Linked DNA regions of Parasegetibacter sp. NRK P23. The protein of the gene in region 2 interacts with the protein of the main gene of each other region in a pairwise test. Links are inferred from orthologs where the notes say so. Each region holds a gene or a part of one and is shown on either strand. Other genes may lie near its edges.

The links.
Region 1: the proteins of ruvC (region 2) and ruvA interact in binary tests that used the Escherichia coli proteins (3 or more experiments, as listed by UniProt). The link is inferred for Parasegetibacter sp. NRK P23 from one-to-one orthologs.

The regions. Positions count from the first base shown.
Region 1 is NZ_JAMDLG010000001.1:471,528-478,950, reverse strand. Bases 3,020-5,908 are described here. They hold ruvA (Holliday junction branch migration protein RuvA), read left to right. Parts: upstream 3,020-4,114; coding sequence 4,115-4,702; downstream 4,703-5,908. Other genes in these bases: sprA (cell surface protein SprA), read left to right, coding at 4,812-5,908; M4J38_RS01810 (beta-ketoacyl-ACP synthase III), read right to left, coding at 3,055-4,050; M4J38_RS01815 (PLP-dependent aspartate aminotransferase family protein), read right to left, coding at 3,020-3,020. Also shown: GTP cyclohydrolase I FolE, read left to right, coding at 1-413; fabD (ACP S-malonyltransferase), read left to right, coding at 458-1,351; M4J38_RS01820 (GNAT family N-acetyltransferase), read right to left, coding at 1,348-1,797; more of M4J38_RS01815, read right to left, coding at 1,800-3,019; more of sprA, read left to right, coding at 5,909-7,423. UniProt on the Escherichia coli protein: The RuvA-RuvB-RuvC complex processes Holliday junction (HJ) DNA during genetic recombination and DNA repair.
Region 2 is NZ_JAMDLG010000001.1:3,470,752-3,478,269, forward strand. Bases 1,811-4,794 are described here. They hold ruvC (crossover junction endodeoxyribonuclease RuvC), read right to left. Parts: upstream 3,597-4,794; coding sequence 3,024-3,596; downstream 1,811-3,023. Other genes in these bases: M4J38_RS14060 (hypothetical protein), read left to right, coding at 1,811-2,398; M4J38_RS14065 (TM2 domain-containing protein), read right to left, coding at 2,481-2,942; M4J38_RS14075 (lysylphosphatidylglycerol synthase domain-containing protein), read left to right, coding at 3,565-4,617; M4J38_RS14080 (DUF3108 domain-containing protein), read left to right, coding at 4,695-4,794. Outside these bases: M4J38_RS14045 (hypothetical protein), read left to right, coding at 1-290; membrane protein insertion efficiency factor YidD, read left to right, coding at 287-748; M4J38_RS14055 (hypothetical protein), read left to right, coding at 745-1,617; more of M4J38_RS14060, read left to right, coding at 1,634-1,810; more of M4J38_RS14080, read left to right, coding at 4,795-5,480; M4J38_RS14085 (aspartyl protease family protein), read right to left, coding at 5,686-6,258; M4J38_RS14090 (MBL fold metallo-hydrolase), read right to left, coding at 6,428-7,288; M4J38_RS14095 (MFS transporter), read right to left, coding at 7,302-7,518.

The DNA.
Region 1 (7,423 bases), 3.0 Mb from region 2 along the record:
TTCTGAACTCCGCCAAGTTCAACGAAGAAGTGAACGAGATGGTAATTGTGAAGGATATTGAACTGTACAGCATGTGCGAGCACCACATGTTGCCTTTTTTCGGTAAAGCGCATATTGCGTATATCCCTAACGGATATATTACAGGGTTGAGCAAACTCGCCCGTGTTGTAGACGTATATGCCCGCCGTTTGCAGGTGCAGGAAAGGCTCACCAACCAGATACTTGATGCCATCAGGGATACCCTTCAACCCCTGGGCGTAGCCGTGGTGATTGAAGCGTCGCATCTTTGCATGATGATGCGCGGCGTACAGAAACAAAACTCCGTTACCACCACTTCCGCTTTCTGGGGCGAATTCGAGAAGAATGAAACCAGGAGTGAGTTCATCCGGCTGATTGGGTCGAAGCTGCATTAGGGTATTCAATAATTGCCTAATTTCGCTGCCCTAATACCTAGTAGATGAACAAACACGCCTATATTTTTCCCGGCCAGGGAGCACAGTTTCCTGGAATGGGAAAAGAATTGTATGAAACGAACCCGCTTGCCAGGGATATCTTTGAGAAAGCCAACGAGATTCTTCGCTTCCGGATTTCCGACATCATGTTCAACGGAAGCGCAGAAGAACTGAAGCAGACGAATGTTACGCAACCCGCTGTTTTCATCCATTCTGTAGCAGCTTACAATTCTCTTACAGATCCGAAGCCGGATATGGTGGCTGGACATTCTTTGGGAGAATTTTCAGCGCTGGTGGCCAACAAAACGCTTTTATTTGAAGACGCGCTCAAACTTGTATCCATCAGAGCCTCTGCTATGCAACAGGCATGTGAACTGACCCCTTCTTCCATGGCCGCTGTATTGGGGATGGAGGACGATAAAGTTGAGATGATCTGCGCAAAAGTGCAGGAAGAGTCCGGCGAAATTGTTGTGCCGGCCAACTATAACTGTCCCGGGCAATTGGTGATCAGTGGTACGATGAAAGGGGTGGAACTGGCGTTGGTGGCTTTGAAAGAAGCAGGCGCACGTAAATCACTGCTGCTGCATGTGAGCGGCGCATTCCATTCTCCATTGATGCAACCAGCCTGGAACGAACTTTCCGGCGCAATTGAGCATACAAAGTTTTCAACACCGATATGTCCTGTTTATCAGAACGTGGTTGCCGCTCCGGTGATGGACCCCAACGAGATTAAAGTAAACCTTGAAAATCAGTTGACCGGGGCCGTTAGGTGGACGCAAAGCGTGGAAGCCATGCTGAAAGATGGCGCGGTTGAATTTACCGAAAGTGGTCCTGGCCGCGTATTACAGGGACTGGTGCACAAAATCAACAAAGACGTTAAAGTAAACAGCGTACACTAGAAAGAGATGGCGCAGTTCACCCACTCGCCATCCAGCTTCGCCCCATATTTTTGATAGAATCGTATGGCAGGTTCGTTCCATTCCAATACCTGCCATACCATTCCACTCAATCCTTTTTCTTTGCCGTCGGCAATCAGGACGTCGAACAACATTTTACCCAACCCTCTTCCGCGCATTTTTTCAGTAACCAACAGGTCTTCGAGGTACAAACGCTGTCCTTTCCAGGTGCTGAACCGGATATAATAGAGCGCAAAGCCTTCCACCTTACCGCCTACTTCGGCTACCCATGCCCACCATACGGGGTTGGGGCCAAACCCGCTTTCTACGAAATGTTCCGGTGAAACAGTTACTTCTTCCGGAGCTTTTTCGTACACCGCGAGTTCATGCACCAGTTCAAGGATGCGGGTACAATCTTCGCGCTGCGCGCGCCTGATGATTACGGACATATTTATTGGAGCGCGTTTGCTATATCGTTGAGAATATCCTCTATGTTTTCAATGCCCACACTCATGCGGATCAGCCCGTCGGTAATGCCGGAAGCGATCCTTAATTCACGCGGAACACCGTAATGTGTCATACTTGCCGGATGGCTCACGAGCGTATCCGTAGTACCCAGCGATACTGCTTTCGTACAGAAGCTGAGTTGGTTGATGAACTTCATGCCACCTTCTAATCCATCTTTCAGTTCGAAACTGAGCATGGGGCCGGGATGACGCATCTGGCGGGAAGCCAGCGCATGGTCAGGGTGATGGGCAAGCCCGGTATAATTTACTTTCGCGATCGCGGGATGTTTATCCAGGAATTCCGCTACGGCCATCGCATTGCTGCAATGCCGGTCCATTCTCAGCTCCAGGGTTTTGATCCCGTTGATCAGCAGGTACGCGTCGAAGGGGTTGGCGTTGCCGCCCAGCAGCCTGTACCATTTGAGTACAGTGGTATTCATCGCCTGGATGTCTTTTCCCACCAATACGCCACCGATGGCCGTACCATGACCGTTCAGGTATTTGGTGGTGGAATGGAAAACATAATCAGCGCCCATCTTAAAAGGCTGTTGCAGATAGGGCGTAGCGAAAGTATTGTCAACCGAAACTTTCACCTGGAAACGTTGCGCCACGGTGCAGATCATTTCAATATCCACGCATTGGAGTGTGGGGTTGGCCGGTGTTTCCAGGTGTATCCAACGGATGTTGGGATCGTTCTTCAGCAATTGTTCCAGTTCATCCGCATTGTCGAGGCGATGCAATAATGTTTCTATACCCATCGGTGGTAACACGCGGTGCAGTAATTCGTGCGTGCCGCCGTAGAGGGAGAAATGAGACAACACTTTATCCCCGGCTTTCAGGTTGGCGAGGAACATGGTGGTCATGGCGGCCTGCCCGCTGGCGTGCAGCAGGGCTTTCAGCTGGATGCGGTCCCCATCTTTATCGGCTATTCCGAATCCCTCCAGAGCACATATCTTTTCTTCCGCTTCGGTAAAGTTTGGATTACCCCAGCGGGTGTAGATGTACCCTGGTTCTTTTCCTTCAAAGCGCAGCATGCCCTGTTCCGCGGAGTCGAACGTAAAAGTGGACGACGCATAAATAGGTGTCAGGTGCGCATTATTGGGATCGGGCTGGTGACCGGCATGGATGGCGGTGGAGCCGAACCCTGAAAGCTGTTGTTTGCTCATGTTCTTATTTGATGATTGAAGGGAAGGCTTATTATTAGTAAGCCCATTTAACCCAGATGGCGCCCCAGGTGAATCCGCCGCCGAAGGCCGCGAGCACCAGGTTATCGCCTTTCTTTAATTGTGATTCCCATTCCCAAAGGCACAGTGGTATGGTGGCCGCTGTCGTGTTGCCGAAGCGTTGGATGTTCAGCATGACCTTATCGTGGGAAAGTCCGATCCTGTCGGCGGTGGCATCGATGATCCTTTTGTTGGCCTGGTGCGGTACCAGCCAGGCGATGTCGTCACCGGTGAGGTTATTGCGTTCCAGGAGTTCATAGCTTACATCGGCCATTCCTTTCACGGCGGCTTTGAAAACAGGCTGACCTTCCTGGTAAGCGTAGTGCATTTTTTTATCCACGGTTTCATGGGAGGCGGGGTTGAGGGATCCACCCGCTTTCATGTGCAGGTGGGGGGCGCCGCCACCGTCGCTGCGCAGAATACTGTCTATGATGCCCGATTCCGGGTCGGTGGAAGGTTCCAGTAACACGGCACCGGCACCGTCTCCGAAAATAATGCAGGTGGCACGATCAGTGTAGTCGATGATGGAACTCATTTTATCAGCGCCCACTACTACAACTTTTTTATACCGTCCGCTTTCGATCAGCGCGGCCCCTACTGAAAGGGAGTAGAGGAACCCACTGCACGCGGCGGCCAGGTCGAATCCCCAGGCGTTCACCGCGCCCAATTTGTGGCAGGCGAGGTTGGCGGTGGAAGGGAAAACCATATCGGGTGTAACTGTCCCCACGATCAGACAGTCAATTTCAGAGGGTTCAATTCCTCTTTTGCGGCACAGTTCCTGCACGGCCGGCACCACCATGTCGGAGGTAGCCTTTCCTTCTCCCTTCAGTATTCTTCTTTCCTCCACACCCGTCCGGGTGCGGATCCATTCATCTGTGGTGTCTACCATCTTCTCCAGGTCGGCGTTCGTAAGTCTGTCTTCCGGAACATAGCCTCCCACCGCTGTAATGGCGGCAGTGATCTTATTCGTCATGAAACGTGGTTTAAGTTTTTTTCAAGAATGGGTGTAAAATTAAGGGAAATCCTATTTTCGCAGTATGATCGCCTTTCTGAAAGGAAAATTTACGGTAAAAACGCCTGCCATTGCGCTGATGGATGTGCACGGCGTAGGATACGAAGTCCACATCAGCCTTCCAACCTATTCCTATATCCAGGATAAGGAGGAAGGTATGCTCCATACCTGGCTCCAGGTCAGGGAAGATGCACATGTATTGTACGGCTTCTATTCCCTCGAAGAAAAACAACTTTTCCTTCACCTCATCAGTGTTTCAGGCGTGGGCGCCGCCACCGCCCGGGTAATGCTCTCTTCGCAGAAGCCGGAAGATATTGTGGCCGCCATTACCCAGAGTAACGTGAAGTGGCTGGAACAGATCAAGGGGATCGGGAAGAAGACCGCGGAGCGGATCATCGTCGAGCTGAAAGACAAACTTGGAAAACACAACACAACTGTTACTAATATTTCATTGCCGGCAGGCAATAGTTTGGAACAGGATGCGTTAAATGCGTTAATCGCGCTGGGCATTGCCCGCGCTACTGCCGAACAGGCCATTAAAAAGGTGCTGAAAGCAGACAATGGAACCGAAAACCTTGAAACCATCATCAAAAAATCCCTGCAAGCTATTTGAACCATTTCTACCCGTTAACACAAAACTAGTTTTGACCAGACGCGCTTTTCAAATACTAACAGCAACTTTGTTGGTTGCCGCAGGGTGGATTTTGTTTCAGCACAGGGCCGTGGCCGCACCACTTAAAGCATTCCAACAACAGGATACCGCCAAAACTGCTGCAGATACGTTGAAGTATCCCCTCCGCGACCGGAGAGGCGATGCTATGACCAATCCGCAACGGAAAGGCTTCGATTTCAGAGATCCCTCCAATATTGAAAGAACGGTAGAATACGACCCCAAAACCAACCAGTATTATATTGTAGAAAAGATCGGGACCCGGTATTACAGGAATCCCATTGCCCTCAGCTTCGATGAATTCCTCCAGTTGAAAGGCAGGATGGATGAAGAAAACTATTTCCGCCAGCGGGCCGCCACGCTTTCCGACCTGAACCGGAAACTGGATAAACCCCAGTTGCAGATGCACGAGAGTTTCTTCAACCGGCTCTTCGGCAATGGCAAGGTGGATATCCGTCCGCAAGGGTATGTAGACATTATGGCCGGCTACCAGGGACAGAACATCAAGAATCCCACGCTGCCCGAACGCGCCCGTAGAAACGGCGGCTTCGATTTTGACCTCAACGCCAACCTCAATGTGATCGGTAACATCGGCGACAAACTTAAACTGCCCATCAGTTACAATACCCAGTCCACTTTCGATTTCGAGAACCAACTGAAACTCGATTACGTGGGCCGCGATGATGAGATCGTGAAACGCTTCGAAGCGGGGAACGTGAACTTCTCTTCCAAAGGAACGCTTATTCCAGGCGCCCAATCCCTGTTCGGGGTGAAAACCCAGATGCAGTTCGGTAAACTTTTTGTGACCGGCGTACTCGCCAACCAGCGCTCGCAACGCAGTTCGCAAACCACGCAGGGCGGAGCCGCCACACAAACTTTCGAGATTAAAGCAGACGAATACGAAGAGAACCGCCACTTCCTGCTAGGTCAGTACTTCAGGAACAACTATAACACCGCCATGAGCAACCTGCCCGTGGTGAACTCTCAGGTGCAGATCCTCCGTATGGAAGTATGGGTCACCAACAGGAACGGCGCTACCACCGACACCCGTGATGTGGTGGGCCTGATGGATATTGGTGAAGCCGACCCTTTTAACGCGAACATCAATTCGCTGACTGCTAATCCATTGCCCGACAACAATGCCAACGATCTTTACAGTAGGCTGGTGCAGGATCCTTCCTCCCGCAGCCCGGCCCTCGTACAAAGTAGGTTGAATGCTTTCGGATTAAGACCCGTGGAAGATTTTGAAAAAACCTTCGCCCGGAAACTCCGCCCCGACGAATATTATTACAATCCGCAAATAGGCTTTATTTCACTGATTCAGCAACTCCGGGAAGATGAAGTGCTCGCGGTGGCTTACCAATACCAATACAATGGCCGTGTAATCACGGTAGGGGAGTTCTCTCAGGATGTGCCACCGGATACCACCAGCACCTTACCCGGAACCTCCAAAGTGTTGTTCCTGAAATTGCTGAAAGCCACCTCCCAACGAACTTATCTTCCGCTCTGGGACCTGATGATGAAGAACGTGTACGCCGTTGGCGCTTACAACCTGCAGCGGGAAGATTTTAAACTGAATATTCTTTACCAGGAACCAAGTTTAGGTGAAAAACGTTTTCTTCCCGAAGGTGATCTCGCCGGTGTGCCCCTGCTTACCGTGCTGAACCTGGACCGGCTCAACAACCAGAACGATCCCCAACCCGATGGGGTGTTCGATTATATTGAAGGGTTTACAGTCGTCACGCAACAAAGCCGCGTGATCTTCCCCCTGCTGGAACCTTTTGGTCGCGACCTGGATTCCATCGCTTTCCGGAACAGTCCGCAGGAACTGAAAGATAAGTATGTCTATTATCCATTGTACGATACCATCAAGTCTATCGCCTCCACGTATGCGAACCTGAACCGTTATGTGATGCGGGGAACGGCAAAAAGCAGCGGAGGAGATGGCTCCGAGATCAGCCTGAACGCGTATAACGTGCCGCCGGGTTCCGTTACGATCACCGCAGGCGGACAATTGCTCGTAGAGAATGTGGACTATGTGATCGACTACAGTCTTGGGACGGTGAAGATTCTCAACCAGAGCATCATCAATTCCAATGTGCCGGTTGACGTGCAGTTCGAGAACAACGCCAGTTTCGGTTTGCAGCAACGGAACTATATGGGATTGCGGCTGGATTACCTGTTCAGCGAAAAATTCACGTTAGGCGCCACGATGGTGCGTTTGGGCGAAAGACCTTTCTTCACCAAAATGCAGATCGGCGAAGACCCTATTAAGAATACCATGTATGGGGTAGACTTCAACTACAAATCTGAAATACCCCGGCTTACCCGCTGGCTGGATAAACTTCCTTTTTACAGCACCAACGCACCTTCCAGCATCAATGCCTACGGAGAGGCCGCTTACCTGAAACCGGGTCACCCCGCGCAGATCGGGAAAGGAGATGCCGGTCTTGTTTATATCGATGATTTTGAAGGAACCCGCAACAGCATCGACCTTCGTTTCCCGCTCATAGGCTGGACCCTCGCTTCCACACCACAAGGCAATCCGCTGTTCCCGGAAGGGGAACTGAGTAATAACCTGGCCAACGGCCAGAACCGTGCCCGCATCGCCTGGTACAATATCGAACCTACTTTGCAGGACCGGCGGGCCATCAACAACCCGTT
Region 2 (7,518 bases):
CCGACAAGAAAGCGGCCATTCAGAAAGTAAAACTGGTGTACCAGCAGCAACAACCGGTGTACATGCACTACGAAGATGCGGCCGGAAAGATCATCAGGAAAGTGTTTTACTACAATTACATACGGTTGGAAAACAGTTCTTTCCCCAGTATTACCACCGAGATCGTGTACGGTGAAAAAAACGATTCCACGGTGTCCAAAACCACCTATACCGATTTCAAACTGAACCACCAGGCTTCCAACGAATACATGGATTACAGGATTCCCGCCAACGCAAAAATTGAAAAATGAGAACGGCGTACCTTTTAATACTTTTATTATGCTCCGCGGGGCTTCGTGCGCAGGAACTCACGGCGGCGGATATCCTCCTTGTGAAGCATGCGCACCAGCCGGTTGCACAGAAAGCAAAAGAATACAACCGGGCCGGCAATAATACCACCGTATTGGAGGCAAAGAAAAAATCAGCGCTGGCGCAGTATAACCCAATATCTCTTACGCTAAAAGGCGCGATGGCATTGTACCAGCAGGTACTTTCTCCGCAGTTGTCCAGGAGTTGTCCGTATGAAATCACCTGCTCCAACTTCAGCAAACACGCGATCCGGGAGTTCGGGGTGGTGAAGGGCATCTTCCTCAGTGCCGACAGGGTGTTGCGCTGCAACAGGATCGGACTCCTCGACGTGCATCCACTTAACATACACGATCACAACGGAACGATAACAGATCCGCTGGCCCAATACAGGATCCGATGAAAAAAATGTTGACACGTCTTTTTGTTTTTTTCCTGTTTTGTGTGCCGGCAATTGTGAATGCGCAGTCCACTGTCTTTAGCAATGAACTTCGTTTTGCAAGATATCTGCTCGATAAGGAAATGTATGCCGAAGGCATGAAAGTCTTAATGGCATTGGATACCACGGCCATTTCCCCCGAACAAAAAGATAGTTTCTATTACACCGTTGGATGGGCGGCTTATCAGTACAAACAACTGGATACCGCGGCCACTATGTTGCTGAAAGTTTCTCCCAGGGCTGAAGTATATAGAAAGAGTAATGCTTTTGCTGCTTACAGTATGGCTTTTAACCAGCGCTTGGCTGAAGCTGACGCTGTTTTCGCCGCAATACCTTATGCTGACTCACTCGAATATGAATTGGTGCGTTTTGAAAGGGCCGGCATTGCATTGCTTCAAAGAGATTACCATTTATACGACAGCCTGAAAGCCGGTTTCAGGTTCAACTCTTACGTGCTTCAGCAGGAAGAGAAAAGAATGAATGTGTACAGGACCGAGATGGGAAAATTCCGCAACAAATCTCCTTTGCTTGCGGGTGTTTACAGCGCCTTGCTTCCCGGCGCCGGCAAATGGTACGCGGGTAAAAAGAAGCAGGGTGTCGCGGCTTTTCTGCCTGTTGCTTCGCTGGGCGCCATTACCTATGAGGCTTACCGGAAAGGTGGCGTGAAGAGCGCACGCTTCATTGCTTTCGGCTCCTTGTTCAGCTTGTTTTATGTGGGCAATATCTGGGGCAGCGTGCTTTCGGTGAAAGTGCGCCAGAACGAATTCAAAAGAGAATATGAGAATAAGATCCTTTTTGACATGCACATTCCTTTGCGCAACTTTTACAATTAGCGCGCAGGAGCATTCTATGCTGAAGGAAGCGGGGCGGAAAGCCGCTGAGGGAGATTATATGTCCGCGGCTATTTTATACGAAAGGGTTTTGTTCAATGCGCCTTCAGATGCCGATGCTTACCTCGCCGTAACAGGCAGGCTTGATTGTTTAAAGAAGGAATCCCGGTTCCGCGAAGCGGAGCGGTACATTAAAGCCTCTATGTTGCCCAACTTTACGGAGCAGCAGCAATTTGAACTCTCCGTCCAGCAGGTGCTTTGCGCTTACCTCGCCGGACAATTTGAGAATACGGTATCGCTTACCGAGCAACTACGGGTGAACTTCGCCGGTAACACATTGCCGGAACTGGTGGCCGTGATGAAAGTAATCTCGCTCAACGAACTAGGCCGTTGGGAAGATGCTGCCGCCGCATACAGGGAATGGGCCGGAACGAAGGATACTTCTTACTTACAGCATGATCCCTATAAAAAATTGCCCCGCTTTAAAAGTGAAAGCAAAGCGGAATGGCTGTCCACCTTCCTCCCTGGCGGTGGCCAGATTTATGCGGGCAAGCCGCTGGAGGGCATGGTGAGCATACTGGTGCAGGGGGCGGGCGTATGGTTCGGGGTGGTGAGTTTTCTTGACCACTACTACTTATCGGCCTGGGCTGGTGCAGGACTGTTCGGTTCCTTTCACATGGGGGGCGTAAGGCGCTCCAGGGTATTGGTGCAGCGGTACAATAAGAAGGCGCTGAAAGACTTTAATGAAAAAGTGAAAACGATGATGCTTGGCGGAAATCTCTGATACACGCATAAAAAAACAGGTTTTAAGAGTGGACGGTCATTACATCCTTTCTTAAAACCTGCGTTGTAAAACTTTTCAGTAATTACATGTTGCCACCGCCCCACATAAAGAACTTAGGATTGCCTACGTATGGGCTGATATCCTGGTTGTTGATGATGAGAACGATCAGATCCACGAAGGGAACTATACCAAAGATACCGCCGCAGGTAAGGATATACCCGATCCAGGTCATGGTTTTAGTACCCAGGTAGAGACGGTGAATACCGAGTCCTCCGAGGAAGAAGTTCAGGAGAATGGCAGCCACGAAGTTTTTATCGCCGCTGGCGAACTGCGCGTTGTTCATGGCAACGGCATTGCTGCCCTGTGTCATGTTCATCACTTCTGCAGCAGCGCTGAGGCTGATGTCCTGGCTGTTCTCGAACAAAGTCTCAATCTGCTGGTCATCTACAAAATAAGAAGCACCTTCAGCTGAGGGGGTTGTGGCCGCAAATGACACGGCTGTAATAAAACAGCCTGCGATCCAGGTTAAGATTCTCTTTTTCATGAAATAGAAATTTGGACTAAGATAGAAAATTAGTGCCGACTATCTTTCTTTTAACCCATGATTTTCACATAAATATGTGGTTCATGGCAACTTAACTCTTCCTGGATTTTCCCGGATGAAAGCGTCCCAGCCGCCGGCTTTACCTTTTTTAACGGCCGCTACGGGTGAACTTGCCTGATAGTGGTGACAAACGGCCACGGCGAGGGCATCCGTGGCATCGTAATAAGCGGGTTCGGTTTCTTTCAGGGAAAGAATGTGTTGCAACATCTTCCATACCCGCTCTTTATCGGCGTTCCCGTTGCCGGTCACGGACTGTTTTACTGTTTTGGGAGAATACTCTGTTACATCAAGGCCAGCCTGCATCGCCGCGGCGATGGCCACGCCCTGTGCCCGCCCCAGTTTCAGCATACTCTGCACGTTCTTTCCGAAGAAAGGCGCTTCAATGGCGAAACAATCAGGCTTATGTGTACGGATCACTTCGTGCACTTTAGTATGAATGAGGTGCAGCCGGTTGTACATGTCTTTGTACGCCGCCAGTTTCAGCACATCCATTTCTATCAGCCTGATCTCCTGCCCGGTCACACAAATGATGCCGTATCCCATTACGAGGGTGCCCGGATCAATGCCCAGAATTATTTTTGATGCCTTATGCAATGAGGGTGTATTTTTAGCGAAATATCCTGTTCTGAACAAAAGTATCAAAATAATCATCAATTACTGGCTCGGGCCATTGCTGTTCATCTGGTTCGGCTATCATATCTGGCAACAGATCAGTTCGGATGGTGATTGGAAGGATTCCTGGAATCACATACGAAGTACCGCTTTCAGTGCGCACTGGCAGGAATGGGTGTTGCTTTGTGTGCTGATGCTGGCGAACTGGAGCATTGAAGCGCTGAAATGGCACAACTCCATCAAACACCTGCAGCAGATGAGCTACTGGCGCTCGTTCCGTGCCATATTAACCGGTCTTTCCTTCGCGGTGAACACACCCAACAGGATCGGAGAGTACCTCGGCCGGGTGCTGTATGTGGAAGAGGGGAACCGCATCCGTGCGGTGGCCATTACCATCGTGAACAGCTGGAGCCAACTGATCATCACCCTGGTGATGGGTGTGCTGGCATTGATTTATATGCAGGTGCAACTGGGGAAAGCAACTATTGAGGACGCGGGACTGTCTATCTTCTGGATACGGTCCTTTCAATGGATGCTCATTGTAATAACGGTAGTGCTTGTTTCCCTCTACATGCGCCTGGGTTGGTTGATCCCTCTGCTGGAGAAGCTGCCCTTCATCGAGCGGTTTGGAAAATATTTCCATGTGCTGGGCGAATTTTCACGGCGCGAATTACTGGAAATGCTTTTGCTTTCATTGCTGCGGTACTTTGTTTTTATCCTGCAGTACCAACTGGTTTTCAGTATATTCGGGGTAGGGCTTACCTGGTGGCAGGGTTTTTGGATGACCGGTGCTGTGTTCCTGATCCTCGCGATCGTTCCAACGATAGCGCTGGCGGAACTTGGCTTGAGAGGAGAAGTGAGTTTGCAGTTGATCGGCATGTTAAGTAAAAATAAAATCGGCATCGTGGCCGCAACCGGCAGCGTTTGGTTCGTTAACTTGTTGATACCGGCTATTGTGGGAAGCATCATGGTGATCGGAATTAAAATATACAGGAACAAATGATTTGATAAAGCAGGCTGGTGTTATTCAATAATGGTTCCGCCGCATTATCAGCATAAAGAACAAATAAAGATATACGGATGAAAGCTGCAGGTTTACTGACTCTTATATTTTTATCGCTGCACTTAAGGGCGGCCAATGATTTCTGCTCCGTCAGGAATACTTCTTTCAAAGCAGGCGAAAGCATTACACTGAAAGTGTATTATACGCTTGGCGTATATGTGGCCGCAGGAGAAGCCACCTTTACATCATCCCTGGAAAGACTGAACGGAAAGCCTGTTTACCATATCGTGGGAGAAGGCAAGACCTATAACTTCTACGATAACTTTTTCAAGGTACGCGACCGCTACGAAACCTACATCGATACCGCCAGCTTACAACCCTACAAGTTTATCCGCAATGTAGAGGAAGGCGGTTATAAAAAATATGAGAATGTAAGTTTCAACCGTACCGCTAATACAGCCGTTACCACGAAAGGGGTTTTCAAGGTGCCCGAATGTGTACAGGATGTGGTAAGTTCAATTTATTACGCGCGCAACATTGATTTCTCCAAATACAAGCCCGGAGATAAGATTCCTTTTTCCCTATTCCTGGATGATGAGGTGTACAACATCTACATCCGTTACATGGGCAAAGAGACCATCAAAACCAAGTATGGAAAATTCCGCGCCATCAAATTCAAACCCTACCTGATCAAGGGATCCGTTTTTGAAGGTGGTGAAAAAATGACCGTATGGGTTTCAGATGACGGCAATAAAATTCCTGTGCGGATAGAAAGTCCGATCTCCGTTGGGAGCATCAAAGTAGACATGTCTTCCTACCGGAATTTGCGTTACCCGCTTTCTTCGTTGATCAGTGTACGGTAGTGTTGAACCTGCCAACCTGATGCATAAGGAATACGACATAGTCGGAACAATCATTCAACTAAACGAATGGTTTGTGAAAGAAAGGATATGCCGGTAGGATTATAAGGCCAGGCATACTTGCCACCGGCAATTCCTTCCATTCACTCAACGCTGTTCAGGGCCACACAGTTTATCGTTCTATCTCAATATTACTATTTATCAGTACTCACTCATCAATACCCGGTATTACCTCTCCCTCTTTTTTATGTAGCCGCACAAAGTCCTTCACGAGGTTATTGTATACCCTGATACTCTCCACACACTCCGCGAATCCGGGTGTGCGTATAGAATGAATCCTGTTCCTGTACTGTTCATCTGAAGGGATGATGAGTTCCTGCCGCAACGGATCTATCACCACGTTTAATACCTCAAGTGCCATCACGCCCAGTAACGGCTCCACTTCCCCCGGTAAAACCACGGCCTTGCATGGCTCGCTGATGTGCTGGAACCTGATCTCCAGCCCGCTTACCACGTCGCAGGCCACCGGCTTGTCGTTGGCCAGGTAGAAGGTTTTCTTTCCCACCACAGGAAGCTTGAGGTAAGATTGGATGTTCTCGTTAATAATCAGTTCACGCGCTCCGGTATCCACCAATGCACGGATCTGGATACTTCTCACTTCTTCTTTCCCGATGATGTGTTTTTTCGACAGGGTCAGGTCCTCCAAATTCACCAATTCAATACTCGCATAAATGTTGCCCATACCTAGTTTTTTAGCTGCATGAAAATAAGGTGTACTCATCCGCTTAAAATTTTGATGATCTTAAAATAGATGGCCTTGCCCCGCTGCAGTCGGGACAAAAGAAATGCGTACGCCATTCAGCGCTACTCATTTTCTGCCAACAAAATTATGGATGTGTGGTGGGTGGGGCAATGTGAAAATAACCCATTTTGCGATAGAAAAACACCGATCAGCAATTTCGGAGGAAAAAACTTTCTCCTGCGCGTATGCCCTTCTCCGTTTGAATCAGCGTGCAGCACTCGTTTTGAACATCGTGTTCAAAGAATAAAATAAATTCTTTCGCCGCGGCTTCGTCAAGGAAGATTTTTTTCTCTTCCAAAGTAAGCAACGGTCTCGTATCATAAGCCATTACATAAGGAAGGGGAATATGTGCGGTGGAAGGAAGAAGATCGGCCACAAATACAATGGTGCGGCCATTGTATTTTATCTGCGGGAGCATCATCGATTCCGTGTGACCGCTTACAAAGCGGAATGAGATATGCTCGGTGAAAATACTTTCCGCCAGCCGGCCTTTTTCTGCGTCCGGAGTAGGTATGAATTTCAGTTGTCCACTCTCTTGTATGGGAAGAATATTCTCCTTAAGAAACGAGGCTTTTTCTCTTGCGTTTGGTTCGGTAGCCCATTTCCAGTGCGCTTCATTGCTCCAGTAAACGGCATTCGGGAAAGCGGGCACCAGCTTATCGTTCTTCCGTTCAATGCTTCCGCCACAATGGTCAAAATGCAGGTGCGTAAGGACCACATCGGTGATATCATCTTTATGGAAACCGTGTTTTCGCAGGGAGCTTTCCAGTGTATCATCGCCATGGAGATAGTAGTGTCCCATGAACTTTGCATCCTGTTTATCACCTATTCCATTGTCTATGAGGATAAGCCGGTTCCCATCTTCAATCAACATGCAGCGCATGGCCCAGGAACACATATTCTGTTCATCCGCCGGATTGAGTTTGTTCCAGATGGATTTCGGAACAACGCCGAACATGGCGCCGCCATCAAGCTTGAAGTTTCCCGTAGGAATGGAATAAAGTTGCATACGGCAATGTTTTTTACGATGGAGAAACGGATTTTTTTTTCTGAAGTGCGCTATAGAGCCAGACCATGCCTATTCCGAAAAATACAATCAGGCTCAATACGGAGTTTTTCATGCTTCCGGTGATGTCTTCTATTAACCCGAAACTAAATATGCCCAATACAATAGCGATCTTCTCCGTAAGATCATAATAACTGAAATAAGAGGCGGTGTCTTTTGTTTCGGGCATCAGT